DNA from 4 places in the Geobacillus sp. PLS 41 genome. Region 2 is predicted to be linked to each of the others. Evidence: riboswitches for the same ligand, from Rfam matches in the RefSeq annotation. Region 2 holds a riboswitch; each other region holds the start of a gene.
The links. Region 2 has a riboswitch for S-adenosylmethionine ahead of mtnW (2,3-diketo-5-methylthiopentyl-1-phosphate enolase). Riboswitches for the same ligand answer to the same signal wherever they lie in the genome.

Region 1: another riboswitch for S-adenosylmethionine. It lies ahead of metK (methionine adenosyltransferase); the one in region 2 lies ahead of mtnW (2,3-diketo-5-methylthiopentyl-1-phosphate enolase).
Region 3: another riboswitch for S-adenosylmethionine. It lies ahead of ACVX3G_RS05305 (methionine ABC transporter ATP-binding protein); the one in region 2 lies ahead of mtnW (2,3-diketo-5-methylthiopentyl-1-phosphate enolase).
Region 4: another riboswitch for S-adenosylmethionine. It lies ahead of ACVX3G_RS16660 (bifunctional homocysteine S-methyltransferase/methylenetetrahydrofolate reductase); the one in region 2 lies ahead of mtnW (2,3-diketo-5-methylthiopentyl-1-phosphate enolase).

The regions. Positions count from the first base shown of each region.
Region 1 is NZ_CM151395.1:1,228,692-1,235,944, forward strand. It holds gene pckA (phosphoenolpyruvate carboxykinase (ATP)) at 166-1,752, opposite strand; SAM riboswitch class I at 1,971-2,085, shown strand; gene metK (methionine adenosyltransferase) at 2,215-3,426, shown strand; gene ACVX3G_RS06140 (gamma carbonic anhydrase) at 3,449-3,997, opposite strand; gene ACVX3G_RS06145 (tetraprenyl-beta-curcumene synthase family protein) at 4,336-5,445, shown strand; gene mnmM (tRNA 5-(aminomethyl)-2-thiouridylate-methyltransferase MnmM) at 5,503-6,090, opposite strand; gene ACVX3G_RS06155 (YtzC family protein) at 6,376-6,639, shown strand; gene ACVX3G_RS06160 (hypothetical protein) at 6,658-6,822, shown strand; gene ACVX3G_RS06165 (MDR family MFS transporter) at 7,033-7,253, shown strand, end outside.
Region 2 is NZ_CM151395.1:3,094,155-3,101,407, forward strand. It holds gene ACVX3G_RS15475 (short-chain dehydrogenase) at 1-152, shown strand, start outside; gene ACVX3G_RS15480 (phosphate propanoyltransferase) at 214-780, opposite strand; gene ACVX3G_RS15485 (MarR family winged helix-turn-helix transcriptional regulator) at 870-1,319, opposite strand; gene ACVX3G_RS15490 (ZIP family metal transporter) at 1,536-2,270, shown strand; gene ACVX3G_RS15495 (1,2-dihydroxy-3-keto-5-methylthiopentene dioxygenase) at 2,317-2,859, opposite strand; gene ACVX3G_RS15500 (methylthioribulose 1-phosphate dehydratase) at 2,894-3,526, opposite strand; gene mtnX (2-hydroxy-3-keto-5-methylthiopentenyl-1-phosphate phosphatase) at 3,523-4,185, opposite strand; gene mtnW (2,3-diketo-5-methylthiopentyl-1-phosphate enolase) at 4,182-5,423, opposite strand; SAM riboswitch class I at 5,495-5,603, opposite strand; gene ACVX3G_RS15515 (pyridoxal phosphate-dependent aminotransferase) at 5,688-6,875, opposite strand; gene ACVX3G_RS15520 (carbon-nitrogen family hydrolase) at 6,973-7,253, shown strand, end outside.
Region 3 is NZ_CM151395.1:1,078,697-1,085,949, reverse strand. It holds gene sufC (Fe-S cluster assembly ATPase SufC) at 1-549, opposite strand, end outside; gene ACVX3G_RS05325 (carboxymuconolactone decarboxylase family protein) at 804-1,166, opposite strand; gene ACVX3G_RS05320 (hypothetical protein) at 1,747-1,938, shown strand; gene ACVX3G_RS05315 (MetQ/NlpA family ABC transporter substrate-binding protein) at 2,066-2,917, opposite strand; gene ACVX3G_RS05310 (methionine ABC transporter permease) at 2,933-3,601, opposite strand; gene ACVX3G_RS05305 (methionine ABC transporter ATP-binding protein) at 3,591-4,619, opposite strand; SAM riboswitch class I at 4,707-4,816, opposite strand; gene ACVX3G_RS05300 (hypothetical protein) at 4,890-5,237, opposite strand; gene ACVX3G_RS05295 (thioredoxin family protein) at 5,383-5,700, opposite strand; gene ACVX3G_RS05290 (toprim domain-containing protein) at 5,697-6,056, opposite strand; gene ACVX3G_RS05285 (YusG family protein) at 6,155-6,391, opposite strand; gene gcvH (glycine cleavage system protein GcvH) at 6,467-6,850, opposite strand; gene ACVX3G_RS05275 (arsenate reductase family protein) at 6,947-7,253, opposite strand, start outside.
Region 4 is NZ_CM151395.1:3,327,170-3,334,422, forward strand. It holds gene ACVX3G_RS16640 (ABC transporter permease) at 1-325, opposite strand, end outside; gene ACVX3G_RS16645 (ABC transporter permease) at 322-1,131, opposite strand; gene ACVX3G_RS16650 (ABC transporter ATP-binding protein) at 1,128-2,189, opposite strand; gene ACVX3G_RS16655 (DUF7577 domain-containing protein) at 2,513-2,896, shown strand; SAM riboswitch class I at 3,010-3,111, shown strand; gene ACVX3G_RS16660 (bifunctional homocysteine S-methyltransferase/methylenetetrahydrofolate reductase) at 3,183-5,030, shown strand; gene metH (methionine synthase) at 5,023-7,253, shown strand, end outside.

The DNA of each region.
Region 1 (7,253 bases), 1.6 Mb from region 2:
ATGAAAACACAGAAGCTCATTGCGTTTGCTCGAGTCTGGTTGTTTGAGGCGAATGAAACGGACCGACGTACAGAAATGTCTAACGATTCAGTGTCGGAGACGAAAGCAGAGGAAAGAACAGAAAAACCGGCCGAACAGGATGTTCCCTGTCCGGCCGGGTTCTTGTTACACGAGCGGTCCGCCGAGTTTTTCGATCGTCGGGTCGATATGGGCGAACTTTCGGAAGTTGGCGCGGAACTTTTGCGCCAGCTCTTTTGCTTTTTGTTCGTATGCTTGTTTGTCAGCCCATGTGTTTTGCGGCTGCAGGACGTCATCCGGCACGCCGGGGACGTGGGTTGGGATGGCGAGGCCGAAAATCGGGTCTTGCACCGTTTCGACGTTGTCCAGCTCCCCTTCGACGGCGGCTTGCACCATCGCCCGGGTGTAGGCGAGCTTCATGCGGCTGCCGACGCCGTACGGTCCCCCTGTCCAGCCGGTGTTGACCAAAAAGACGCGGACGTTGTGTTCGGCGATTTTTTGCCCGAGCATTTCCGCGTATTCGACGGCCGGGCGCGGCAAAAACGGTGCGCCAAAGCACGTTGAGAACGTTGCTTCCGGTTCGGTGACGCCGCGTTCGGTGCCGGCGAGTTTGCTTGTGTAGCCGCTTAAGAAATGGTACATCGCCTGTTCACGCGTCAGCTTGCTGATTGGCGGCAGGACGCCGAACGCATCAGCCGTCAAAAACACGATCGTGGACGGATGGCCGGCGACGCTTGGGTCGACGATGTTTTTGATCGCCTGAAGCGGGTAGGCGGCGCGCGTGTTTTCCGTCAGCGTGCCGTCGTCGTAATTCGGCACCCGCGTCGCGTCGTCGAGGACGACGTTTTCGAGCACCGCGCCGAAGCCGATGGCGTCAAAAATTTGCGGCTCTTTCTCGCGCGATAGGTTGATGCATTTCGCATAGCAGCCGCCTTCGATGTTGAAAATGCCGCGGTTTGACCAGCCGTGCTCATCATCGCCGATCAAGCGGCGGTTCGGGTCGGTCGAGAGCGTCGTTTTTCCCGTTCCCGACAAGCCGAAAAAGAGGGCGACGTCGCCTTCCTGGCCGACGTTGGCCGAGCAGTGCATCGGCAGGATGCCTTGTTCCGGCAGCAAATAGTTCATCACCGAGAAAATCGATTTTTTCATTTCGCCGGCATACTCGGTGCCGCCGATCAACACGGTGCGCCGTTCAAACGAGATGATGATGAACGCTTCCGAGCGCGTGCCGTCGACTTTCGGGTCGGCTTTAAAGTTCGGCGCGCAAATGACGGTGAATTGCGGCTCATGCACGGCGAGCTCTTCGACGTTCGGCCGAATGAACAGCTGATGGACGAACAAGTTGTGCCAGGCGAATTCGTTGACGACTTGAATCGGCAGCCGGTATTTCGGATCGGCGCCGGCAAAGCCTTTAAACACGAACAGTTCATCTTTCTTCATTAAATAGTCGAGCACTTTGTCGTACAGTTTATCAAACGTCTCCGGAGACATCGGCTGGTTGACCGCTCCCCAGTCGATCGTTTGCTTCGTTGACGGTTCTTCGACGATGTATTTGTCTTTCGGCGACCGCCCTGTGTACTTGCCGGTCGTGACCGCGACGGCTCCGGTGTGCGTCAGCCGTCCTTCGTTCCGCTGCAGGACTTTCTCGACGAGCTCGGCGACGGACAGTTGATGATGCACGTACGGTTTTTGCAGCAATACATCAAGCTTATTCGTCATGTTTGCGATCCCCATATTCAAAACCTGCCTTCTTTTTGAAATCACTCTTGAAAATAGTATAACACATTTTTATTAATAGTCCATACTAATTGTGTGGGTTTTTCAAACTTTATTTTGCCCAATGTGTCGATTTCCTTGAGGAAAGAATTTTCTCGGCTGGAAATGATAAAAAATGAATTTTGATAGTTGACTTTGCCGATTCCATTGCGATAAGATAAGTCATTGAACGGATACTCTTATCCCGAGCCGGTGGAGGGACAGGCCCGATGAAGCCCAGCAACCGTCACAACTGTACATGTGTGAAATGGTGCTAACCTGTGGCAAGGCGCAGTCCTTGAACGATAAGAGTGAAAGGAAGCAATACGATTGCCATGACCTTTCCTCAGCCGTTACAGGAAAGGTTTTTTATATTGCGAAGGGAAAAAGGGAAATGAGTTCCGTGTCGCCACATTATGCCAAGAGGAGGAAACAAACCGAATGTCAGCCAAACGCCGCTTGTTTACTTCAGAGTCTGTGACGGAAGGACATCCGGATAAAATTTGCGACCAAATTTCTGACGCCATTTTGGATGCCATTTTGGAAAAAGATCCGAACGCCCGCGTCGCCTGCGAAACGAGCGTCACGACCGGGCTGGTGCTCGTGAGCGGGGAAATCACGACATCAACATACGTGGACATTCCGCGCATCGTCCGCGATACGGTCCGGGAGATCGGCTACACGCGCGCCAAATACGGATTTGACGCCGATACGTGCGCGGTGCTGACGTCGATTGACGAACAATCGCCGGACATTGCGATGGGGGTGAACCGGGCGCTTGAGGCGCGCGAAGGTCAGATGACTGACGAGGAAATTGAAGCGATTGGCGCCGGCGACCAAGGATTGATGTTTGGGTTCGCCTGCAATGAGACGGAAGAATTGATGCCGTTGCCGATTTCGCTTGCGCACCGCTTGGCGCGCCGATTGGCGGAAGTGCGCAAAACGGATGTCTTGCCGTACTTGCGGCCGGACGGGAAAACGCAAGTGACGATCGAATACGATGAAAACGGCAAACCGGTGCGCGTCGATACGATCGTCGTTTCCGCGCAGCACCATCCGGAAATTACGCAAGAGCAAATCGAGCGCGACATTAAAGAACAGGTCATCAAGCCGGTCGTGCCCGCAGAGCTGCTTGATGAGAACACGAAATATTTCATCAACCCGACAGGACGGTTTGTCATCGGCGGTCCGCAAGGGGATGCTGGGTTGACGGGGCGCAAAATCATCGTCGATACGTACGGCGGCTACGCCCGCCACGGCGGCGGCGCGTTCTCGGGCAAAGATCCGACGAAAGTCGACCGCTCGGCGGCGTATGCGGCCCGCTATGTCGCGAAAAACATCGTCGCGGCAGGACTGGCCGACAAATGCGAAGTGCAGCTTGCCTACGCGATCGGCGTCGCCCGCCCAGTTTCGATTTCGATCGATACGTTCGGCACCGGCAAAGTATCGGAAGACATTTTGATTGAGGTCGTGCGCAACAACTTCGATCTCCGCCCGGCGGGCATCATCAAAATGCTCGACCTTCGCCGCCCGATTTACAAACAGACGGCTGCTTACGGCCATTTTGGGCGTACGGACATCGACCTGCCGTGGGAGCGCACCGACAAAGCCGCCTTGTTGAAAGAACAAGCGCTGGCGTTGGCGGACAAGTGATGAAAGAAAAAGAGCTGCCTGATCACGGCAGCTCTTTTTTGTTGGCGCACGATGTCCGCTGTTGCTGCAGCGCTTTGTAATACTGCCCTTTCTCGACATATTCGCGGCGGATGCGCTCCATTTCACGGATGTCGTCTTCCGTCAGTTCGCGGACGACTTTCGCCGGCCGGCCGAGGGCGAGCGTGTTGGGCGGAATTTTTTTGCCCGGCGGCACTAAACTGCCGGCGCCGATAAACGCGCCTTCCCCGATTTCCGCGCGGTCCAAAATGATCGAGCCCATGCCGATGAGCGCGTTTTTGCGAACGATGGCGCTGTGCAAAATGACTTGATGGCCGACTGTTACACCGTCTTCAATGATAAGCGGATTGTTTGGACTTTGATGCAAAATTGAGTTATCTTGAATATTGACCCGGTTGCCAATCACCGTTGGCGCCACATCGCCGCGAATGACGGTATTGAACCAAATGCTCGTCTCTTCGCCGATCACGACATCGCCGGTGATCGTCACATAGTCGGCGATAAAGGCGGAGGCGGCAATTTGCGGCGTTTTGCCTTTGTATGGGTAAATCATGGGCGTTCGTTCCTTTCTGCTGCAAAATCGATCGTTCACCATGTATTGTACAACGCTGCGTCCAAATCGCCAACGAAAGTGAGCGCGCCTGGTCGGGATTGGTGAAAAACGTTTCGTTTCGCCCGATGAGTGGTTGGGATCGGGAAAGAAGATCCGATTTCACAAAGCTTCTCAACGTGAGAAGAACCGTTGTTGAGCGGTTTTTTCATTCCATCGCCAACCCTTTTATGGTTTGCCCCGCCCGCATTGATGGCAATACTGGAAGACGAGATCGCAGGCTGTTCAGACGCGAAACGATTTTGGTTGCTGATAAGATGGAAATGCTAGGAGACGAGACCATGGTGTTTGCACCTGAGGTGAGCCGATTGAACATTCCGAAAAACCCCATCGCCTTGATGAAAATGGTGTATCGTGACGTGCTTCCGCTTGTCCACCGCGAGCTTGCCTATTGGCGGCGCCAGGCCGAGCGCATTCCCGACCCGGAATTGCGGCGCCAGGCCTTGGCGAGCATCGCTTCGAAAACGTTCCATTGCGAAGGCGGCTCCATTTTGGCGCTCTTGGCCGGAGAAAACATGGAGGATTGCATCCGCTTTATCGTGGCTTACCAGACGATCAGCGATTATTTGGATAATTTGTGCGACCGCAGCACCTCGCTCGATCCGCTCGACTTTCGCGCCTTGCACGATTCGATGCCGGACGCTTTGACGATCGGCGCGGAGCCGTCGAACTATTACCGCCATCGCCGCGAACAGGAAGACGGCGGCTATTTGCCGGCGCTCGTCCGCACGTGCCAAGAGGTGCTCGAGACGGTGCGCCATTATGAGACGATCGCCCCATTTTTGCATGAATTGGCCGGATATTATTGCGACTTGCAAGTGCATAAACATGTCGAAGCGAGCGAGCGGGTGCCGCGGCTGGAGAAATGGTTCGCGCAATACAAAGACGCCTTGCCGCCGATGGAATGGTATGAGTTTTCCGCCTGCTCCGGTTCGACGCTCGGCATTTTCTGCCTCGTCGCCTATGCGTTTGGCGAATCGCTGCCGCCGGAGATGGCGAGACAAGTGCGCGACGGTTATTTTCCGTACATTCAAGGACTGCACATTTTGCTCGACTATTTGATCGACCAGGAGGAAGACCGGGACGGCGGCGATTTAAACTTTTGCTTTTACTATCCGAATGAAACGGTGATGCTTGAGCGGCTTTGCCATTTCATCGAAGAGGCCGACCGCCATGTCGGCGCCCTTCCGCACGGCGAGTTTCACCGCCTTATTCACCGAGGGCTTCTTGGGTTGTATTTGTCGGATGCCAAGGTGAAAAAGCAGCGCGGGCTGCGCCGGCTGGCGCGCCGGCTCGTCCGCGCCGGCGGGGCGGCGTCGCAGTTTTTCTATTGGAACGGAAAAGCATACCGCTTTTGGCAGGAGCGGCAAAAACGGCTGTCCTTTTCATAAGGGCGGCTGTTTGCTTGTATTGGCAAGAGCAGTGGTTCGTCGGCGGATCGGACGGAATCAGGCGCCCCCATCCGCCCGATTCTCGAGCGCGAGCAAAAACGGCGGGTTGTTTTGCCGATTGATGAATTCGTATTTCAAGGCATGGACGCGCCGTTGATCAAGAGAACGGACGTAATCAAGGAGCGCGTCGCGTTCGCGCTTTCCTTCCGGATGGCCGTGGTAGACGACAAGAACGATGACGCCGCCCGGCTTCATGACGGAAAGCAACTGGCGGACCGCTTCGATCGTCGATTCCGGCTGGGTGACGATTTGCTTATTGCCGCCCGGCAAATAGCCGAGGTTGAACACCGCGCCGGCGATGCGCCCGTGTACATCGGCGGGAAGCGCCTCAAGCAGTTCACTATGGCTTCGCTCGAACAACGTCGCCCGCCCGCATAGCCCATGTTCCGCGAGGCGGGCGGAAGCGGCGGTGATGGCCTCAGGCTGAATGTCAAAGCCGAACACATGGCCTGTCTCCCCGACGCGTTCGGCCAAATACACGGTGTCGTGCCCGTTGCCGACGGTCGCGTCGACGGCGATGTCGCCTTCGTTGACCGCTTGATCAAGCAAAAAGCGGGCAAACGGCAAAATGTTCATCAAAGCCATCGGTTGGCCCCTCCTTGTGATCGTTTCATCGTTTACGTTGGCAGGCGTGGCGTTGCGCCAAAGTGTCGGATGCCATCGCTTTTCCCCTAAACTTTCCATCCTCTGCGCCGGCGTGACAGAAAACCTTGAGCTGACCGACATTGATCGAGCTGAACGAAGATCCTCACGTCGGCATTGTAACAAAAACTTCATGGAAAATCGACCGCTGCCAATCATTGGCGTGATACGGCCGGCCTATGCGGCGCATAGTAAACATGAGGGAATATCACGAAACGAGGTGAGCGCATGGCGACAAGACAATCCGTTGAGGAATTTTTGCAGCGGTGTGAAGATGTGATCCGCTACGCGAAAGAGCAATATACGGAAGCGCAAAAGCAGGAGCATTACAACATCACCGAATACACCAACGCCCAGCAGATGCTCGAGCAGACGGTCATCGATTTAGCGCACTTGGCGCGAAGCTGCAACGCCCAGCAGCGTGAGCAGCTGCATCGGATGCGGCTCCAACTGGAGCAATTGCAAAACGACATGATTTTGCTTGACCGCTGAAACGAGGAGGAACACAACATGAAGCGACGCTTGAAACAAACGAATCCGGAACAAAAAACACGCAACGGCCAAAACAATAACGATCTTGAGCTTGGTCAAGACTTTGACCCGGTGAAGCTGGCGAAAAAGCAATACGAGGAAACGGGCGGCCAACCGATCCGCTCCAAGCAGCGGAACGGGTGACGACAAGCCAAAGGGGCGGAAGCCGCTCCAACTTGTTCTTCTTTTCGCGCAGGAGCCCCGCTTCAAAAGCCATTGTTTCCGTGGGGAGTTAGTTTGGCAAAAAAGTGGCGGACGCATCGGAACGCTCCGCCTTTTTGATTGCATTTTTTCCTGTTTTCCCCTACAATTATTTCGGAACTCAAAATAAAAACCAGAAAAGGATGATGACCGATGCCCCGCGCTCTTTGGTGGCTGCTTGTCGGCATGGCGCTCAATGTGACAGGGGCGTCGTTTCTATGGCCGCTAAACACGATCTATTTGCACGAACAGCTCGGCCAGCCGCTCGCTGTCGCTGGTGTCGTGCTCATGCTCAACTCTGGGGGAAGCGTCATCGGCAGCTTGGCCGGCGGCTTTTTGTTTGACCGGATCGGCGGGTTTCGCGTTTTGTTGGC
Region 2 (7,253 bases):
GGCAAATTCAGCTTGGCTTCGTGATCGAAGAGCACAGCACGCGTTGGCTCACCCATCAAGAAATCAGCAGCGGCGTCATTGACGCCATTCGGCGTGATGCGCCGTTTCATCTTGTCGGCACACTAGCATCAGAGAAGAAGCGGCCGCATTAATGGGAAGCGCCCTCTCGTTTGTACCGAGAGGGCGCTTTGTCCGCCTTTGGCGCGGATGGTTTCACGATGGAAGCAGTTCGACATAATCGCCCGTTTTCAAGCCGGCCGCGTTCGCTTCATCGGTGTCAATGTGCATATCTAATGCAAAATCTTCGCTGACGCGGACGATCACTTCGTCAAAAATGAGCGCCCGCTCCCCTTGCGTTTTCACTTTCACAACTTGTTTATCGCGGACGCCAAACGTCTCGGCATCTTTCGGCGTCATATGAATGTGGCGCTTGGCAATGATCACCCCTTTGTCGACGGTCACCGTCCCCTTCGGTCCGTGAATCGTAATGCCTGGCGTTCCGTCAATATCGCCGGATAAGCGGATCGGGGGCGCGACGCCGAGCTTGAAGCTGTCGGTTTTCGAAATTTCAAGCTGGGTGAGCGAACGGACCGGTCCGAGGACGCGGACGTTTTCAATTTTCCCTTTCGGCCCTTCGACCGTCACCGTTTCCTTGGCGGCGAACTGGCCAGGCTGCGACAACGGCTTGAGCACCGTCAGCTCGGCGCCTTCGCCAAACAGCGCCGCCATGTGTTCTTTTGATAAATGAATGTGGCGATTCGATACCCCTACTGGAACCATCAATGGTGATCTCTCCTTTTTTGCTGGCTATGGTATGTTCTTTATATAACGTATCCATTTCCGGCAAAATTAAAGAGGCCGACCTCGCGTCAGCCCCTTGTTTTTGCCCCATATCCTAATTTTTTCAGCAGCGCAATCGCCTGCTCTTTTTCTGCCGCCGTCAGCGCCGAAACCGTTTCGTGAATTTTTTCCGCATGCTCGGGAAATACGCGTTCAATAAACCGCCGCCCCTCTTCTGTAATGGACGCGTACGTGACGCGCCGGTCCTTTTCGCAGGCGCGGCGGACGATCAATCCTTTGTTTTCCAGTTTGTCAATGACGTAGGTGATGCTCCCGCTCGCCAGCAAAATTTTTTCGCCAATTTGCTGGAGCGGCTGATCCCCTTTATGGTATAACAATTCTAACACGGCAAATTCGGTCGGATTGACCCCGAATGAGTGGATTGATTTGTTCACTTGGTCGCTTACGGCGCGGTAAGCCCGCGACAATACGATAAACAACTTTAGCGATTGCTCGAGTTCTTGCTCTTTTTGTTCCATGCCATCCAACCCTTTGCATTTAACCATTTCTTACTTGCATTATACTTGAACAGCAAACAGGCAGGCAACCGTTTTTGCCAGGCGCTGGTCCATTTTTCTCGCCAGCGGCCGTTCCTTTCGCTATGATAATTTTGTTATAGGGCAGCGCTTGGGCGATTGTCACATTTGTGGAAACGGCGCATATGAAAAAATAAAGGCTGATGAAGGGGGAATTGGATGAACGGGGTATTGACCGGCAGTGTGCTGTCCGCCTTATCGACCGGACTTGGCGCTGTGCCGATTTTGTTTATGGCCAAATCGCTCACCCACCGCTGGCGCGATGTGCTCCTCGCGTTTTCAGCCGGCATTATGATGGCGGCCTCGATGACAAGTCTTATTCCCGAGGCCCTGCGGTCCGGCGGTTTTGAGGCGCTCGCCATCGGATTGGCGGCGGGGGTGCTCGTGTTAACGTTGCTTGAGATGACCGTCCCCCATATCGACTTGGAGCATACGAAAAGCGGCTTGCAATTCGACGAAAAGGCGATGCTCATCATCGCCGCCATTGCGATGCACAATCTCCCCGAAGGGCTGTCAGTCGGGGTGAGCTACGCCTCAGACGGCGCTTCGCAAATCGGCAATTTGATCGCATTGGCCATCGGCTTGCAAAACGCGCCGGAAGGATTTTTGGTCGCCTTGTTTTTAGTCAATCAGCAGATTGGCCGCTTTAAAGCGTTTGTCATTGCCACGTTAACCGGCGCGGTCGAAATTGTGACGTCTTTGCTCGGCTTTTATTTAACCTCTCTCTTCCGCGGCCTCGTTCCATACGGGTTGGCGTTTGCCGCCGGGGCGATGCTGTTTATCATTTACAAAGAGCTCATTCCCGAAAGCCATGGCGATGGAAATGAACGGACATCGACGTACGCGTTTATTGTCGGCATTTTGTTTATGATTTTTCTAACACAATCGTTTTAACGAAAACAACCCCGCTGCCTGTATATAAGCAGCGGGGCGTTCATTGTTATTGGACGGCTTCCTCTTTTTCTTCATATGGATGAGCGACCCAGCCGGACGGGTCGATAAACAAGCGCACCGCAACGACCCGACGGTCATCCATGAGCGTAAAGTAATGCGGATTCCCTTCCGGCACGGAAATGACGTCGCCGGCTTCAAGCTCTACATCAAAATAGCCGGTTTCTTTGTCGCCTTTGATGATGAAAATGCCATGGCCGGCCGTAATGGCGCGCACTTCATCTTCCGTATGGATGTGCACTTGTTCAAATTTTTTCAGCAACTCATCCAAGTTCGGCGTCGCGTCGGACAGAGCGACGATATCCCACGTTTTGTAGCCGCGGCGCGCCGCTAAATCTTCAATTTCGTCTTTGAACGTCGCTAAAATTTCATTTTTTTCTTCATCTGTCAGAACATATTTATCGCGCAAATGCTCCGGCAGTTTCGTGATGTCCCAATGTTCATACAACACCCCTTGACTGTTCAAAAACGCGCGCACATTGTCTTCTCCTTCAATCACTTGGCCCGTTTTTCTCACTTTGATGACTGCCATTGTTCACATCCTCCTTTGGAAAAATGTATATGGATTAGCCAACCGGCAGGCCGGCCCGCTGCAAAAGCAGCCGCTTCACCTGCCAGCGGAACAAAAACTCCCATGCCTCCAAATGTTTTTTCGCTTCAAACGCTGTACGCCCCCAGACCGTGATGCCATGGTTTTGGATCAACACGGCGCCGGCGTCGCCATGGATATAGTTCGCAAACTCCCGAGCGAGCGTTGGAATGTCGGCGTAATTGTCAATGATCGGGATGCGCACGGCGGCATTTTCTTCCCAAATGCCGAACGCCTTGATGATTTCCTGGCCGGAAAAGACCGCTTCCCCGTTTTGCGCATACAGTTCAGAAATCAAGTTGTTGTCGACCGTATGAACGTGCAAGACGCAGCCGGCATTCGTCCGTCCGTAAATTTCCGCGTGCAAGAGCGTCTCGGCCGAGGGCTTCAAGTTTGTTTCCTCCGCCGGTTTTCCGGCGGCGTCAACGAGCAGAAAATCCTCATCCGTTTGCTTCCGCTTATCCTTGCCGCTCGCTGTCACCAAAAACGTCAATGGGTCGTCCGTCACCTTGATCGACAAATTGCCGCTTGTCGCGAAAAACCAGTCGCGGGCGGCGAGCTCAGCTTTCACTTCCGCGAGCTCGTTCCACTTTTTCACGACAATGCTCATACGATCACCTCCATTCGCTGCAACGCATCAATCACGTCAAAAAACGTTGCAAACGGCGCATGCGGCAAGCCGAGCTCTTGGCATTTTTGGAGCAGAAAATCGCGCGCCATCACGTAATCCGCTTGCTTCGCCACCGCTAAATCCGTAATCGAATCGCCAATGACGACATGGTATCCGTCCGGGCGGGCAAGCTTGCGAAGGAGCGATGGCTTGCAGCAGCCGCAGCCGTTTTGGCACTCACCGTCGCACGCATGCGGCCATGTGATGCGGATCGTCTCACCGCTGAAATCGGAGCCGTTGCAAAAAATGCGCTCCGGTTCAATGAGCCCTTCAAGCAGCGGATAGACAAAAAAGTCGATGCCGCCGCTGACGATATAAAGCGGAATGCCTCGCTCTTTCGTAAACGCGACAAACTCTCGGAATCCCGCGCGCAACCGAGCGGTGCGCCGCAGGAAATCCACAATTTCATCCTTCAACGTGGACGGAAGGAGGGAAAACATCTTCCCCACTCCTTCCTGAACGGAAATGCGCTCAGCGAGAATGTCGTCTTTTAACGCCTCCCACTCCGGCGGGGCGAACTGTTTCATAATAGCGATGATGTTGTCGTTTTCCGTAATGGTGCCGTCAAAATCACAAAAGAGAACGAGCTGTTTCGTCATGCTTCCACCTCAACGACGCCCCAGCGGTCGATCGCTTTTTGCAGCGCTTCGTTTTCTGCAGCCGCCGCACGAAGCGGACGGCCGGCCAACACCGCGTCGATCGCCGCGCGAAACGCCTTTCCGCCGCCGATCGCCCCGTCCGGATGGCCGTGAATGCCGCCGCCGGCGTTGACGATGGTGTCAAGGCCGAAATCGCGGATGATGAGCGGCACCAATCCCGGGTGAATGCCGGCCGACGGCACCGGAAACGCCCGGGCAAACGGCTCTTGGTCGTCGGTGAGCGCCCTTGCGATGCCAAGCGCCTGCTCACGCTCCAAGGCCACGCTGCCATACGGCGACGGGAACAGGACAAAGTCGGCGCCGGCGAGCCGCAAAAGCTTTCCAAGCCAAAGCGAAGGCGCCACCCCATAAAATTCAGACGGCGTAACAGCGCCGCTGAACGCCGGGTGAGCCATAATCGGCACCACAATCTCCTCATCCTCGCGCAACGCCTGCAACACGTCAAGCCCATAAGCGAAGACGTTAAACAACAGCACATCAGCGCCAAGCTCGGCGGCTCGTTTCGCTTTGTCCTTTAACGCAAACGTTTTGCCGGTCAAGTTGACGGCATACAACGTCCGCTTGCCTGTTTGTTCGTACACTTCCTGAAGCGCCGCCTTGCCCTCGGTGATCCGCTTTTCAAACGGAAGAAGTTCGCTGTCAAACAAAATTTCATCGTCTTTGACCAGGTCAACGCCGCCGAGCGCCTGTTTTTTCAATTCCGACGTCAAGTACGCCAAATCGCGGCCGATCATGCCTTTAAAAATGCTCATCAACAGTGGGCGGTTATGCACCCCGACTCGGTCGCGAATGCCGTCGATGCCAAAGCGCGGCCCAGGAAACTGTCGCTTCCATTCATCCGGAAACTCTAAATCAAGCAGCCGCACTTCACCGTCGAGCGACAGCTTGCCGAACGTCGTGACCAACAATGCCGGCAAATCGGCGCTGAAGTTGACTGTCGGGTAGGCGATTTTGACGATCGCCCGCTTCAGCCGCTTGCCGAAATAGGCGTTTACCCGCTCGCTTTCGCCAAGCTCGTCAATAGCGACGACTTCCCCTTTATGTTTGCGAAGCTGCTCCTGCTCCAACGCCGGCAAGTCGGTCCACGTGCCGATCGTCAAGCCGAGCGCGATCCCTTCCGCCTTTTTCCGAATGTCTGTTTCATCATGAAGCAAATACGTTGCCATCACTGCACTCATCGTTCATCCCTCTCAATCTCGAAATAAAAACGCCTCTTCATAAGAAGAGGCGTCACTCATCCATGGCGCTCTTCTTATCTCTCAGCGTTTCCGCTGCAAGAATTAGCACCGTGCTTGGCGCGCGCCAAGCCGGTTGCCGGGCTTCATTGGGCTCGTCCCTCCGCCTGCTCTTGATAAGAAAGCCTGCTCGTTTATGCACTTGTCAAACAATTGGCAAATTTACTTTGAATTATGACATCGCCGATTGGCGTTGTCAATCATTTTTCAAAAATTTTTTTCGAACAATCCAAGGCGGCCGATCCGCTCCGCCGCTTCGCGAAGCCGCGCTTCATCGGTCAACAATCCAACGCGCACATACCCTTCGCCGTGTTTTCCAAAACCGATGCCTGGGGCGACGGCGACGTGCGCCCGCTCAAGCAACAGATCGGCAAATTCGGCGGATGATGCGCCTTTTGGCAACGGAAGCCAGGCGAAAAATGATCCAGACGGCGCCGGCGCTTCCCAGCCGATCGCGCAGAGCGCAGCGATGAACGCATTGCGGCGCGCCTCATACAATGCGACCAACTCCGTGACACAATCTTGCGGACCAAGGAGCGCCGCGGCGGCCGCTTCCTGGATGGCGCCGAACAAGCTGACATACAAATGATCCTGCAAAAGCTCAAGCGCCCGAATGATCCGCTCGTTGCCGACGGCAAACGCCACACGCCAGCCGGCCATATTGTATGTTTTCGAAAACGTATAAATTTCGACGCCGACGTCTTTCGCCCCATCGGCTTCCAGGAAGCTGACCGGTTTCCGGCCGTCAAAGCCGATCGCCCCATAAGCGAAATCGTGCACGACGGCAATGCCGTGCTTGGCGGCAAACGCCACCGTCTCCGCGAAAAATTCCTTTGTCGCCGTCGCACCGGTCGGATTGTTCGGATAGTTTAAAAACATGAGCTTCGCTCGGTCGGCGACCGACTCCGGAATGGCTTCGTAATCCGGTAAGAATCCGTTTTCCGAAGAAAGCGGCATCATCTCCATCCGCGCGCGGGCAAGCGCGATCCCCGACCAATAGTCCGGATAGCCCGGGTCCGGGACAAGCACCACATCGCCCGGGTTGACGAGGCAAAGCGGCAGCTCGACAAGCCCGGCCTTGCCGCCGAACAAAATGGCGACTTCGCGGTCTGGATCGACGTTCACCCCGTATTCACGCGCGTAAAACGCGGCAATGGCTTCTTTCAAAAAGAAGTAGCCTTGAAATGGCGAATATTTATGGTATTTCGGATTGGCCGCCGCCCGCTGCATCGCCTCGACGATATGCTTTGGCGTCGGCTGATCCGGGTTGCCTTGCCCTAAATTGATCACGTCGCATCCGGCCTTGATTTTCTCCCCGACTTTTGCGACAAGCGAGGCGAAAAATTGCTTTGGCAGCTGCTCAAGCAGCTCGGAAAAAGGAATTTCCATCGTCATCGCCCACACCTTCTTAAAAAATTCTTGAAATTCTAGTGCAACATCATATATCGTAAAAAGCAAAATGTAAAGCAAAATTTTTTCGAGGTGAAAACTCATGACGATCCGCATCGCCTGCCTCCAGCTTGATATTGCATTTGGCGATCCAGCAAAAAACGAACAGCAAGCCGAACAGGCCGTGGAATCCGCTGCCAAAGACGGCGCTGACATCATCGTGCTGCCAGAGTTATGGACGACCGGCTACGATTTGACGCGCCTGGATGAAATTGCCGACGAAGGCGCCGAACGGGCGAAGGCGCTCGCTTCCCGATTGGCGCAAACGTACGGCGTCCATTTCGTCGCTGGTTCGGTCGCCAAAAAAACAGCCGCCGGCGTGAC
Region 3 (7,253 bases), 1.5 Mb from region 2:
AATTTTCAGCGCGTCAATGTCCAATCCGGAGTCGATCTCGTCCAAAATGGCGATTTTCGGTTCAAGCATCATCAGCTGCAAAATTTCATTTCGCTTTTTCTCCCCGCCCGAGAATCCTTCGTTCAAGTAACGGTGCGCCATATCCGGGTTCATTTCGAGAAACGCCATTTTTTCATCGAGCTTGCGGATGAATTTCATGAGCGAAATTTCGTTGCCCTCGCCAAGCCGGGCATTGATCGCAGCGCGCAAAAAGTCGGCGTTCGTCACTCCACTGATTTCGCTTGGGTATTGCATCGCCAAAAACAGGCCGGCGCGCGCCCGTTCGTCGACTTCCATCTCAAGGACATCCTGGCCGTCGAGCGTCACCGATCCTTCTGTCACTTCATATTTTGGATGGCCCATAATGGCCGATGCCAGCGTCGACTTCCCCGTTCCGTTCGGACCCATGATGGCGTGGATTTCCCCGCCTTTGATTTCCAAGTCAACCCCTTTTAAAATCTCTTTCCCTTCCACCGCAACGTGGAGATTTTGAATCGTCAACACTGCCATGCAGCATACCTCCAATTTCTGCTTGAAAATAGTCATCGCTCGCTGTTGACCCAGCGGACGCTCATTCTCATTTTATTCTCATTACAATCTTATAACAAATGAAAAATATGCGCAACTATTCCGCCCCCTTTTTCACTATGTAGACGCAACTAAACGGAGAAAAACAGGAAAAAGGGACAGCGCTTTTTATATTTTACACGAAAACGGGCTGTTTGTACGAGCTTTTGCAAAAAAAAAGACCCCGTTGCCGGAGTCTAATGGGCTGTCCGCAGCTCGCGGAGGCATTCCTGCACGAGCGTCACCGCCTGGCTCATCGCCGCCCCGCCGCCAAACGCGGCCGCCACCGCGCATACTTCCAAAATTTCCCGTTCCGACGCTCCTTCGTCAAGGCATCCTTTCGTATGGTAAATCGTGCAATACTCGTCTTGCGCCGCCAAGCTGATGCCGAGGGCAATCAATTGTTTTTCTTTTTTTGACAGCGCTCCCTCGGCAAAGCACGCTTCCGTAAACGCGTTAAACCGCTCGGCCACATTCGGAAGTTTTTTGGTGAACGCCCCAATTCCCTCTTTGTAGCGATGAAGCGCGGATTCGACCGATGCATGTGTTCCGTTGTTCATCATCATTTTCCTCCCTTTGTTCGTTTCTGCTGTTAGTATGCGTCAACTACCCCCACTTCGCTAACGCTTGAAGTGGGGGCTTGCAACTCCCCAGAAGTGCAAACGGACTTCGTCCTCCTTCCTTGACTTGGGGTTGCATCAGGGGGCAGGTTGACGACTACCCAACGACGCAGGTCATGCCTGCATCGTTACCGATTCTCTCGGTGTGTCTGTTGGCAGTACTTGGCTTCCACACACAACAGACGGACCTACGCTCGATGTTTTACGGTTGCAGCGTTTCCTGCAACCAACTCCATACATCGAGCAACCGTTATTGGAGTGCCTTTATTTAACAGTTTTCTCCACGTCTTTATTCTATCATACACAAAAGAAAGGGGGAACGAGCATTCCTCTCCCACTTACTCCCTTTGGTCGTTGAAGTGGGAGTCTCCTGCGCGAAATAGGATGAAGGAAAACGAAATTAAACAACGAATGGTATTGAAAGGGTGTGGAAACACCACCGTTTCGCGATCATAGATGGAACGTCATGATGAAAACCGCCTGTTCTGTTCAACTTCCATCATCAATACAAAAGGGGGAAATGCGATTGATTCGTTGGGTTGTCTTTGCCTTAACAGCCGCTTTCGCTTCGTTTTTGACGTGGATCATCATCGGCAACACCCTCGGTGAACAGGGAGACGGCGCCTTCAGCTTAACGGCTGTGATCGTCCTGCAAAACTGCGTCATCATCGTTATGCTCGCCGCCGTACTGGCGCGTTTGAACGGCCGATGAAGAGCGGAGAAACAGGTCGGCCGCGGCGCCCTCGGATTCAGAATCGTTTTAACCTTTGCTGCTTTCTTTTCGTTTAAGGGGAGCGGCTTTTTGGGGACAAAAAAGAAACGGAAGCGAAACGCTCCCGTTATTGATTGTTTTCCGCCGCTGGAATGACGGCGCCGTGGTATTTTTCTTTAATGAAATCTTGGATTTCTTTCGATTGCAGCACTTCGACAAGCGTTTTGATTTCTTTCCGGTTTTCATCGCCTTTGCGCACCGCAATAATGTTCACATACGGATTGTTTTTCGGCGACTCAACGGCGATCGGGTCTTTCGCCGGGTCCAAACCGGCGTCAAGCGCATAGTTGGCGTTGATCAGCACCGCATCGCCTTCGCCGTTTTTGTAAATTTGCGGCAGAAGCCCGGCGTCGACATCGGCCTTAAATTTTAAATGCTTTGGATTTTCGATGATGTCATTGACCGTCGCTTTCGTTTTATCGACGCCCGGTTTCAATTTAATGAGCCCTTTTTCTTGCAGCATCGATAAAATGCGGCCATGGTCGGCGACCGAGTTGCTCATGATGATCGTCGCGCCGTCCGGCAGTTCTTCAATGCTTTTGTATTTTTTCGAGTATAAGCCGATCGGCTCGATATGAATGCCGCCGGCGTTGACGAAATCATAGCCGTACTCTTTCTTTTGCGATTCCAAATACGGAATGTGTTGGAAATAGTTTGCGTCGATTTGCTTCTCAGCCAGCGCTTTGTTCGGCAAGATGTAATCTTGGAACGTAATGATCTCCAAGTCGATGCCTTTTTTCTTCAAAATCGGTTTCGCTTTTTCCAAAATTTCCGCATGCGGCACGTTCGACGCACCGACTTTCAACTTCACCAATTTGCCGTCTTTGCCGCCTTCCGCGCTGTCGTTATTGTTGCCGCCGCATGCCGCCAAAGCGAGCACGAGAATGGCGGCGAGCAACACACCCAACCATTTCTTCATCAGTTGTTTCCCCCTTTATCGTTTATCGATTTTCGAAGTGACAAAGTCACCGATCAGCTGAATGATAAATACAATGACCAACACCAATACGGTTGCGACAAATGTCACATCGTTATGGTTGCGCTGGAACCCTTCCAAATACGCCAAGTTCCCAAGCCCGCCGGCGCCGATGGCTCCAGCCATCGCTGTATAGCTGACGAGCGACACCGCCGTCACCGTAATGCCGGAGACAAGCGCCGGCAATGACTCCGGCAGCAGCACTTTCCAAATGATCGTCCACGTTGAGGCGCCCATCGCTTGGGCTGCTTCGATGACGCCTTTATCAATTTCGCGAAGAGCGATTTCGACCATGCGGGCGTAAAACGGCGCGGCCCCAATGACCAAAGCCGGCAGCGCCGCATTGGCGCCAAGCATCGTCCCGACGAGCCATGTTGTAAACGGAATGAGCAAAATGATCAAAATAATAAACGGAATAGAGCGGAAAATGTTCACAAACGCAGCAATCACTGTATTGACAAACCGGTTTTCCCATAGGTTGCCCTTCGCTGTCAAAAATAGAAGCAAGCCAAGAACGATTCCGAGGACGAAAGTGGCCGCCACCGCCACTCCCGTCATATACAGCGTCTCGACCGTCGCCGCCCACATCGTCTCCCATTGCACGTTCGGCAGGAGGTTAGCGAGCATCGTGAATCACCTCCACCGCTACTTGCTGGCGTTGAATATAGTCAAGCGCCCGGTCGATTTCATCCCTCGCCCCGTCGAGGTGCACAAACAGCACCCCATAGGCGCCTTGATGGGTTTGCGAAATTTTCCCTTGCAAAATGTTGACATCGACGGCAAACTGACGCACCACTTCGGTGATGAGCGGCTTTCCGGCTGCCGCGCCGACGAACGTCAGCTGCGCGATCAGCCCGCTCGGGTATTGGCCAAACAAATGGGAAATCGCCTCTTCCGTCTCCTCGGGCTCGATCAGCTGCTTGACGAACCGTTTCGTAATCGGCTGCTGCGGGTTGCGGAACACATGCAGCACTTCGCCTTGCTCGACGATTCGGCCGCTTTCCATCACCGCAACGCGGTCGCAAATTTTGCGGATGACGTGCATTTCATGGGTGATCAGCACAATCGTCAGCCCGAGACGCTTGTTGATGTCAACGAGCAAGTCCAAAATCGCATCGGTCGTCTGCGGGTCCAACGCCGATGTCGCCTCGTCGCACAGCAAGACTTTCGGGTTGTTGGCGAGCGCCCGGGCGATGCCGACCCGCTGCTTTTGCCCGCCGCTCAGCTGCGACGGGTAGGCATCCTCGCGCCCGGAAAGGCCGACAAGCTCGATCAATTCATCCACCCGCTTGTTCCGCTCCTCTTTCGGGACGCCGGCAATTTCAAGCGGAAAGGCAATGTTTTCCCTGACTGTGCGAGACCAAAGCAAGTTGAAATGCTGGAAAATCATCCCGATTTCTTGGCGCGCCTTGCGCAGCTCCCGCCCTTTCACGCGCGTCATATCGCGCCCGGCGACGACCACCCGGCCGCTCGTCGGCTTCTCGAGCCCATTGAGCAAGCGGATGAGCGTACTTTTCCCAGCGCCGCTGTAGCCGATAATGCCGAAAATTTCTCCTTCGCGAATCTCAAGCGACACATTGTCGACTGCCGTGACCGAACCGTTGGCCGCTTGATAGATTTTCGTCACTTGTTCGAGTGTAATCATCGTTTCACCTTCCTCCCCAAGCGGCAGAGCGCAAAAAGAAAACCTTTCTGCCCGCAGAGAACAGAAAGGTATTGTGCACCATTCCGTCTCTTATCTCTCAAAGCAGGCCGCTTTGTGTGAATTGGCACCATTTCAGCACATGCGCTGACGGTTGCCGGGCTTCATTGGGCACATCCCTCCACCTCTCTTGATAAGAGCGCAACAATCGCCTATTCAATTGACTACGAATGTGATTGTATCATTGTCTGTCGAAGCGTGTCAACATCTTTTTTATCCGACGTCCCGATAAGGCTTAGCCAAATGGAGGAGCGACTCAAGCAGCAACAGATGACGAAAGCTTCCCGATACATGCACTTCGCGCAGCCGGACGAGCTGCTGCAGCTTCAGTTCGCCGTTCAGCAGGGACGCGAGCGCCTCTTTGGAACCGCGCACCGTCAATGTTTTCCGTTCATCGTTTTCCATCCCTCTAGCGGCTGATTCCTTGCCGATCAACAGCAAGGCGGTTTCGTCATCACTTTCAAACCGAACATACAGCTGCTCATCCGGCAAAATCGGCACCAAATGGCGCAACACTTGCATCCGTTCCACGAACTGCCCAACTAATTCACGCATTTCCATGGATATCCCCTCCCCATTTTTATTTTTTTCACTTCCACCTGAAGAGGAGAAATCCTTTACAAAAATCTCGACAACCCGTTGACGAACGAGCGCCGTTTTTGTCATTTCCCAAGAAATGTGTCAAACAGCGTCAAAAAAAGGCGAATCATCGGGACGGCAAGCAGGCTTGAATCACTTCGTACAAATACGGAACGGAATGAAAGGCATACCACTTGCCTGCGACCGTTCCGTCCCTAAAAAGAAGCAGGCAAGGAACGCTTTCAATTTTCCACGCAACGGCCTGCTCAGGGATATAGTTGATGTCCGTTTCGTAAAACGGCAGCGCCGGAAACAACTGCTCCACCACCGTGAGCATCCGCCGCGCCAGCTGGCACGTGCCGCACAGCGGGGTATACAAGTAAAGGGCCAGAAGCGGCTCGACTTCCACCACTCGCATGACATCGTTTCGGTCGATCGCTTTCACTCGCCTCTTCCCCTCATGAGCGATTCGATGCGGACGTCGAAACGAGCGCGCAACAGCACTTGCGCCAAGTGCCAAGGCGGAGCGGCCGCCACTTCGCGATACGCCCGGTCAATGTAAAGATGCTCCGCCTCTGGAAACATGCGGCGAAACTGCCGGCGCAATTTTTCTCCCGCCTCATCGGCATCGGCCAAGACGTATACATCGCATCCTTCCAGCTCATCGGCCAGCTCCTCAAGGCGCGCATCACTGATCGTGCCGTTTGTGCAGACGATGACGACTGGTTCGTTCAGCACCGCCGCCACTTTTTGCTTGTCTGATCGCCCTTCGACGATGATCACTTTTTCCACGCGTCGCATGTCCGACCCACCTAACTTCAAATGAGGATACTATTATTGTATGTCTTGCGCCGGCCAAATGTTGAAAATGAAAAGCAACGGCCATCCACCGTTGCCTTTCAACACCAGCCCGCTTCCCCGTCGCAATCGACATATTTTTGGTCCGGCTCAACGGTAGCGGTCACCTGTTTGTAAATTCTTCCGTTTTGTTCGGTATACCCCTTTTTCAACGGGACGGCCGCCGGAAGCGGAAGGCGCCCGATGAGCTCTCCTTCCTCGTACAACTCCAGCGAGCGGCCGTTCAGTTTGCCGATGATCCGGTCCGTGACATCTATGCGCGTCGTTTGCAGCGCCATCGCGAGCACCCCTTTTTTCAATCAAATTCCGGTATGTATAGAGTGCCCGAATCGAAGCGAAGATTGCAGGAACGTTTATCCTTCGTTGATCATCGCCTCGTATTGTTCCGCCGTCAACAAATTGTCGATTTCGCTCAAATCATTCGGTTTGACGACGATCATCCACGCTTTGTCATACGGCGATTCGTTCACGTACTCCGGATGGTCATTTAACGCCTCATTCACTTCAACGACCGTGCCGCTGATCGGCGCATACAATTCCGAGACCGTTTTCACCGATTCAACGCTGCCGAACGGCTCGTTCGCCGTAACCTCTGCGCCGACTTCCGGCAGCTCGACAAAGACGATGTCGCCAAGCTCTGATTGGGCGTAATCCGTAATGCCGATGCGCACGTTCTCTCCTTCCACGCGCACCCACTCATGCTCCTTTGTATAGCGAAGTTCTTTCGGCGTGTTCATCGTATCCCTCCATTGCGACAAAATGTATATTCCTTTTCATCATAACCGATTTTCCGCAAAAACTCACTGAATTCACCCGATTTTGCAAAAAATTTTTTATGTCCCCGCCGCGAAAAACGCCTCGTATTCTTGTTCGCGAAAGCCCACGACGACCCGCTCGCCGTCCGTCAAAATCGGCCGTTTGACCAACATCCCGTCCGAGGCGAGCCAATCGAGCATCTCGTCTTCCGATGCGCGGTCGAGCTTGTCCTTCAAGCCAAGCTCGCGGTATTTCATCCCGCTCGTGTTGAAAAATTTTTTGAGCGGCAGCCCGCTTTGACGGTGCAAACGGGCGAGCTGCTCTTTCGTCAGCGGCTCGTCGACCAAATGCACCGTTTGCACCTCAATGCCGTGTTCATCCAAC
Region 4 (7,253 bases), 230 kb from region 2:
GGCTGACGATCAGCACGTTGTTGAGGGCGAGAAGAGCGTTTTTCGTCCGCTGCCGCTTGACATAGTAAATGGCGAGCGCCCCGATGACCCCGAGTATGGTCGCGACCGCCGCCGACAGCAGCGCGATGACGATTGTATTCAAAACGATGATGAGCAAGCGGTCGTCGGACAGCACGTCGCGGTACCACTTGAGCGTGAACGATTGAAAATCGTGCATCGCCCCGCCGCTGTTGAAGGAATAATACATCAAATACACAATCGGCATATACATCACGGCAAACACGACTAACAAGTACACACGTCCCCACCAATGCGTCCGTTTCATCGGCTTCCCTCTTTCCTTCCGGTTCCTGTCAGGACGACGATGACCGCCATCGCGATCATTAACACAACAGCGATCGTCGCCCCCATTCCCCAATCTTGGGTGACGAGGAAGTGCTGCTCAATGGCCGTGCCGAGCGTAATGACGCGGTTGCCCGCAATGAGGCGCGTAATCATAAACAGCGACAACGCCGGGATGAACACCGCTTGGCAGCCGGCCTTCACCCCGCCAAGCGTGAGCGGGAAGACGACGCGGCGGAACGTCGTCCAAGCCGAAGCGCCCAAATCGCGGGCGGCATCGACAAGCGATGGCGGCAGCTCCTCCAGCGCGTTGAAAATCGGCAGCACCATAAACGGAATAAAAATGTACACAGAGACGAACACAAAGCTGAAATCGGTGAACAACAACTGCCGCGCCCCGAGGCCGATCGCCTGCAAAAAAGCGTTGGCCAGTCCATATGTGCCGAACAGCCCTAAAAACGCATACACCTTCAGCAGCAAATTCACCCACATCGGCAAGATGAGCAACAACAGCCATAACTGCTTGTGCCTCGTCTTCGTCAGCCAATAGGCGGTTGGATAGCCGATCAACAATGACACAAGGGTAATCAAAAACGCGTACCAAAACGAATACGCCATCATTTTCAAATAAATGGGCGTCAACACGTTTTCATAATTCGCCACTGTCCAATGTCCGTCTATATCCAAAAACGATTCATATAATAAAAAGACGATCGGAGCGATGACAAACAACACCAACCAAATGCCATAAGGGATTAAATACCAGTTTCGCCACGCCCGTTCCGTCATGCGCCCTCATCCTCCCTTTCGACTCGCATGACGTGAATCGCTTCCGGTTCAAAACGAAGGCCGACCGTTTCCCCGACTTCGGCCTTTTTCGTCGAATGGACAAGCCATTCGTTGCCGTTTTCGTCATAGCCGCAAATTTCATAATGGACACCGCGGAATAAGAGCGAATCGACGCGGATGACGATCTGCCCGTCTTCCGGCGCCGCGAGCTCCAAATCTTCCGGGCGGATGACGACATCGACCGGTTCGTTTGGCGCGAAGCCGCGGTCAACACACGCAAACTGTTTGCCGGCAAATTCGACGAGGAAATCGTCGATCATGCGCCCTGACAAAATGTTCGATTCGCCAATGAAATCGGCGACGAATCGATTGACAGGCTCGTCGTAAATGTCTTTCGGCGTCCCAAACTGCTGAATTTTTCCTTTATTCAGAACAAAAATGTAATCGGACATCGCCAATGCTTCTTCTTGATCATGCGTGACAAAAATAAACGTAATGCCCAATCGACGTTGGAGCTCACGCAATTCATACTGCATTTCCGTGCGCAATTTCAAATCCAAGGCTGACAGCGGTTCATCCAAGAGCAACACCTCAGGTTCATTGACAATCGCCCGGGCAATGGCGACGCGCTGGCGTTGGCCGCCGGACATCTCTTGAATGCGCCGGCGCTCATAGCCTTCCAAGTTGACAAACCGGAGCGCTTCCCTCACTTTCTCGCGAATGTCGGTTTCTTTCATTTTTTTCACGCGCAAACCAAACGCAACGTTTTCAAACACATCGAGATGAGGGAACAACGCATAGTCTTGAAAAACAGTGTTGACTTGCCGTTTGTTCGGCGGGACGTTTTGAATCGGCTTTCCATGGAAATAAATCGTTCCTTGCGTCGGTTCGATAAACCCGGCAATCAGCCGCAAAATCGTCGTCTTCCCGCACCCCGACGGCCCAAGCAGCGTATAAAACTTCCCGCGCTCCATCGCAAAACTCACATCATCCAATACGACCGTGCCGTCGTATTCCTTCGTCACTCGCTCGAAGCGGATGATCTCTTCCCCGTTCACTTCCAGCCCCCCGTCTTCTTCATCTCCATCATTCCTAATTAGAACATAGAGACAATGAAAGTGCAATGACAAAACGATCGTTGAACGGTCTTCCCACCCATGCCAATGCTTAAGAAGCGAAAAATGGTCGATGATGCAATTGATAAGGCAACATACCGCCCGTTTTCCTCTCTTACAAGACATAATCAAGGTATTGAAAAATAAATCCAATTAAAAATCTAATATTTTTGCCTCTATCGGCTCAAACGTTTCTATGTGAACATGGTAAAAACCAATTTTTTCTATTATAATATATCTATGAATTCTGTTAGGGAGGAATGAAATTGAAAAGCATCAAACCCGGCCGCGGTCCGTCGATGCAAGGACTCTTCGGCAGCATCGCCGCTGTGTTGTTCGGCATCTTTTGGATGGTGATGGCATTCTCCATCACCGCGGACTCGCCGTTTCCCGCCGCCCGCTTTTTTCCGTTTTTCGGCCTTGTCGTCATCGCCATCGGCGTATTTCAAGCGTTTTACCATTACAAAAATGCGACGGGAAAACAACGCATGTCCTTATTGGACATTGTCGACAGCGAGGAAGAGCCCGACCCGCTGAACGTCCGATTTGGAAGCCATAAACAGCCAAACAAGCATTGCCCTCATTGCGGCGGGCATGTGCAGCACAATTTCCAATTTTGCCCCCAATGTGGAAAAGAGCTTCTCCGTTGATCCGAGAAATTCTTTTTTGAAATTTCCTCGCTTCACCGTATTGAATAATTTCGAAAAATACATTAAATTATATAGTAATCATCAAAACGCTGCCGCACAATTGCATACGGACATTCTTATCAAGAGAGGGGGAGGGACTGGCCCGGTGAACCCTCAGCAACCTGGCCGCGGCCAAGGTGCTAAATCCAGACAGGCGGAAGCCTGGAAGATAAGAAGAAGCGAATGAAAAGTCTTCTTCTTATAGAAGGCTTTTTTCTTTTACTACGGAGAAACGGGGGAATCGAACGTGGGATTGCTGGATAAGTTGAAAGAGCGCATTCTCATCGCCGACGGGGCGATGGGAACGCTTTTATATTCGCACGGCATTGACCGTTGTTTTGAAGAATTGAATCTATCCAATCCAGATGAAATCGTCCATATTCATGAAGCGTATATCGCCGCGGGCGCCGACGTCATTCAGACGAATACATACGGCGCCAACTATGTGAAACTCGCGCGCTACGGCTTGCAAGACGAGGTGCCGGCGATCAATCGCGCCGCTGTAAGACTGGCGAAGCAAGCAGCCAATGGGCGGGCGTACGTGCTCGGGACGATCGGGGGGCTGCGCACGTTAAACAAAAGCGTCGTCACGCTCGAAGAAGTGAAACGGACGTTTCGCGAGCAGCTGTTTGTCCTGCTGGCTGAAGGAGTCGACGGCGTGCTGCTCGAGACGTATTACGATTTGGAAGAGTTGGAGACGGTGCTTGCCATCGCGCGCAAAGAGACGGACTTGCCGATTATCGCCCATGTGTCGCTCCATGAAGTCGGCGTTTTGCAAGACGGCACGCCGCTCGCGGACGCCCTTGCCCGCCTAGAGGCGCTCGGGGCCGATGTCGTCGGACTGAACTGTCGTCTCGGTCCATATCATATGCTTCGGTCGCTCGAGGAAGTGCCGCTGCCGAAGCAGGCATTTTTGTCGGCGTATCCGAACGCGAGCCTCCCGGATTACCGCGACGGCCGGCTTGTCTATGAAACGAACGCGGAATATTTTGAAGAGGCGGCCAAAGCGTTCCGCGATCAAGGGGTGCGCTTGATCGGCGGGTGCTGCGGCACGACGCCGAAACATATTGAGGCAATGGCAAAGGCGCTCGCCGACCGGACGCCGGTGACGGAAAAAACGGTGAAGCGGCGCACGGCATCTGTATCGGTGCAAGCCGATCGGCCCGCGCCGACTCCGCTTCCCGAGCTCGCCCGCACGCGCCGCTCGGTCATTGTCGAACTCGATCCGCCGAAGCAACTCGGCATTGACAAGTTTCTCGCTGGGGCGAAAGCGCTCCATGACGCCGGCATCGACGCGCTGACGTTAGCTGACAACTCACTTGCCACGCCGCGCATCAGCAACGCCGCCGTCGCCACGATCGTGAAAGAGCGGCTCGGCGTCCGCCCGCTCGTGCATATTACGTGCCGCGACCGCAATTTGATCGGCTTGCAGTCGCATTTGATGGGGTTGCATACGCTCGGCATCACCGACGTGCTCGCCATTACCGGCGACCCGTCGAAAATCGGCGACTTCCCAGGAGCAACGTCGGTGTATGATTTATCATCGTTCGATTTGATCCGCTTGATCCGCCAGTTTAACGAAGGGCTGTCGTACTCGGGCAAACCGCTTGGGCAAAAAACGAACTTCTCGATCGGCGCTGCGTTCAACCCGAACGTCCGCCATTTGGATAAAGCAGTTGAGCGAATGGAGAAAAAAATTCAATGCGGCGCCCACTATTTCTTGACCCAGCCGATTTACTCGGAAGAGAAAATCGTTGAAGTGCACGAAGCGACCAAGCATCTTGACACGCCGATTTACATCGGCATTATGCCACTTGTGAGCGCGCGCAACGCCGACTTTTTGCATCATGAAGTGCCGGGCATTACGCTCTCTGACGAGATTCGCGCCCGCATGGCGGCGTGCGGCGGCGACCCGGTGCAAGCAGCCAAGGAAGGCATCGCTATCGCCAAATCGCTCATTGACGCTGCGTTTGATTTGTTTAACGGCATTTATTTGATCACGCCGTTCTTGCGCTACGACATGACGGTCGAGCTTGTCCGCTACATTCATGAAAAAGAAGCGGCCGCCAAAGAAAGGAAGGTTGTTCATGGCTAACGTCACCTTAGAACAGCAACTGCAAAGAAAAATTCTTGTCATCGATGGCGCCATGGGCACGATGATCCAAAGCGCCAACCTATCGGCCGCCGACTTTGGCGGCGAGGCGTATGAAGGGTGCAACGAATATTTGACCCTCACCGCCCCGCATGTCATCCGCCGCATTCATGAAGCGTACCTAGAAGCCGGTGCTGATATCATTGAAACGAACACGTTCGGAGCGACACGCATCGTGCTTGACGAATATGGCCTCGGTCATTTGGCGCTTGAGCTGAACATCGAAGCGGCCAAACTCGCCAAACAAACGGCTGAGTCGTTCTCCACCCCGGACTGGCCGCGCTTTGTCGCCGGTTCGATGGGGCCGACGACGAAAACGTTGTCGGTGACCGGCGGCGCAACGTTTGAAGAACTCGTCGCCGCCTACGAAGAACAAGCGCGCGGACTGCTCTTAGGAGGCGTCGACCTTCTCCTACTCGAGACGTGCCAAGATACGCTGAATGTCAAAGCCGGTTTTCTCGGCATTTCGAAGGCGTTTGAAGCGGTCGGCCGCCGCGTGCCGCTCATGATTTCCGGCACGATCGAACCGATGGGCACGACGCTCGCCGGGCAGGCGATCGATGCGTTTTTCATCTCGGTGCGCCATATGAAGCCGATCGCCGTCGGCTTAAACTGCGCAACCGGTCCGGAGTTTATGACCGACCATTTGCGCACGCTCGCCTCGCTCGCTGACACGGCGGTCAGCTGCTACCCGAACGCCGGTCTGCCGGATGAGGAAGGCCACTATCATGAAACGCCGAATATGCTGGCAGAGAAAATCCGCCGCTTTGCCGAAAAGGGATGGATCAACATCGTCGGCGGGTGTTGCGGCACGACGCCGGATCATATCCGCGCCATTGCCGAAGCGGTGCGTGATCTCCCGCCGCGGGCGATTCCGTCTTCGTTTGATGTCCACGCCGTTTCCGGCATCGAGGCGCTCATCTATGATGAAACGATGCGTCCGCTCTTTGTCGGCGAGCGGACAAACGTGATCGGCTCGCGCAAATTCAAGCGCCTCATCGCCGAAGGGAAATACGAAGAAGCGGCGGAAATCGCCCGCGCCCAAGTGAAAAACGGCGCCCATGTCATCGACATTTGCCTCGCCGACCCAGACCGCGACGAACTCCATGACATGGAGCAGTTCGTCCGCGAAGTCGTGAAAAAAGTGAAAGTGCCGCTTGTCATCGATTCAACCGACGAGCGCGTCATCGAGCGCGCCCTCACCTACTCGCAAGGGAAAGCGATCATCAATTCGATCAACTTGGAAGACGGCGAGGAGCGGTTTGCGAAAGTCGTTCCTCTCTTGCACAAATACGGCGCCGCTGTCGTCGTCGGCACGATCGATGAACAAGGAATGGCGGTCACCGCCGAACGGAAGCTGGAAATTGCCTTGCGTTCGTATGACTTGCTCGTTAACCGCTACGGGGTGCCGGCGCGCGACATCATTTTCGATCCGCTCGTCTTCCCGGTCGGCACCGGTGATGAGCAATACATCGGCGCGGCGAACGAAACGATCAAAGGCATTCGCCTCATTAAAGAGCAACTGCCGGAGTGCTTGACGATGCTCGGCATCAGCAACGTCTCGTTCGGCTTGCCGCCGGCCGGGCGCGAGGTGCTCAACTCCGTCTTTTTGTACCATTGCACGCAAGCTGGGCTCGATTATGCGATCGTCAACACTGAGAAGCTTGAGCGGTTCGCCTCGATTCCGGAAGAGGAAGTGCGGATGGCCGAAGCGCTTTTGTTTGACACGAGCGATGAAACATTAAACACCTTTATCGAATTTTACCGAAGCAAAATCACCGCCGCCAAGCCGGCTGAGGAGAACTTGAGCCTTGAAGAGCGGCTCGCCCGCTACGTTATTGAAGGGTCGAAAGACGGGCTCATTCCCGATTTGGAAAAGGCGCTTGAGACCTACTCCGATCCGCTGTCCATCATCAACGGTCCGCTCATGGCCGGCATGGATGAAGTCGGGCGGCTGTTCAACAACAACCAGCTCATCGTCGCTGAAGTATTGCAAAGCGCGGAAGTGATGAAAGCAGCGGTCGCCTTTTTAGAGCCGTATATGGAAAAGAAAGAAGGAAGCACAAAAGGAAAAGTCATTCTCGCCACCGTCAAAGGCGATGTGCATGACATCGGCAAAAACTTGGTCGACATCATTTTAAGCAACAACGGCTACGAGGTGATCGA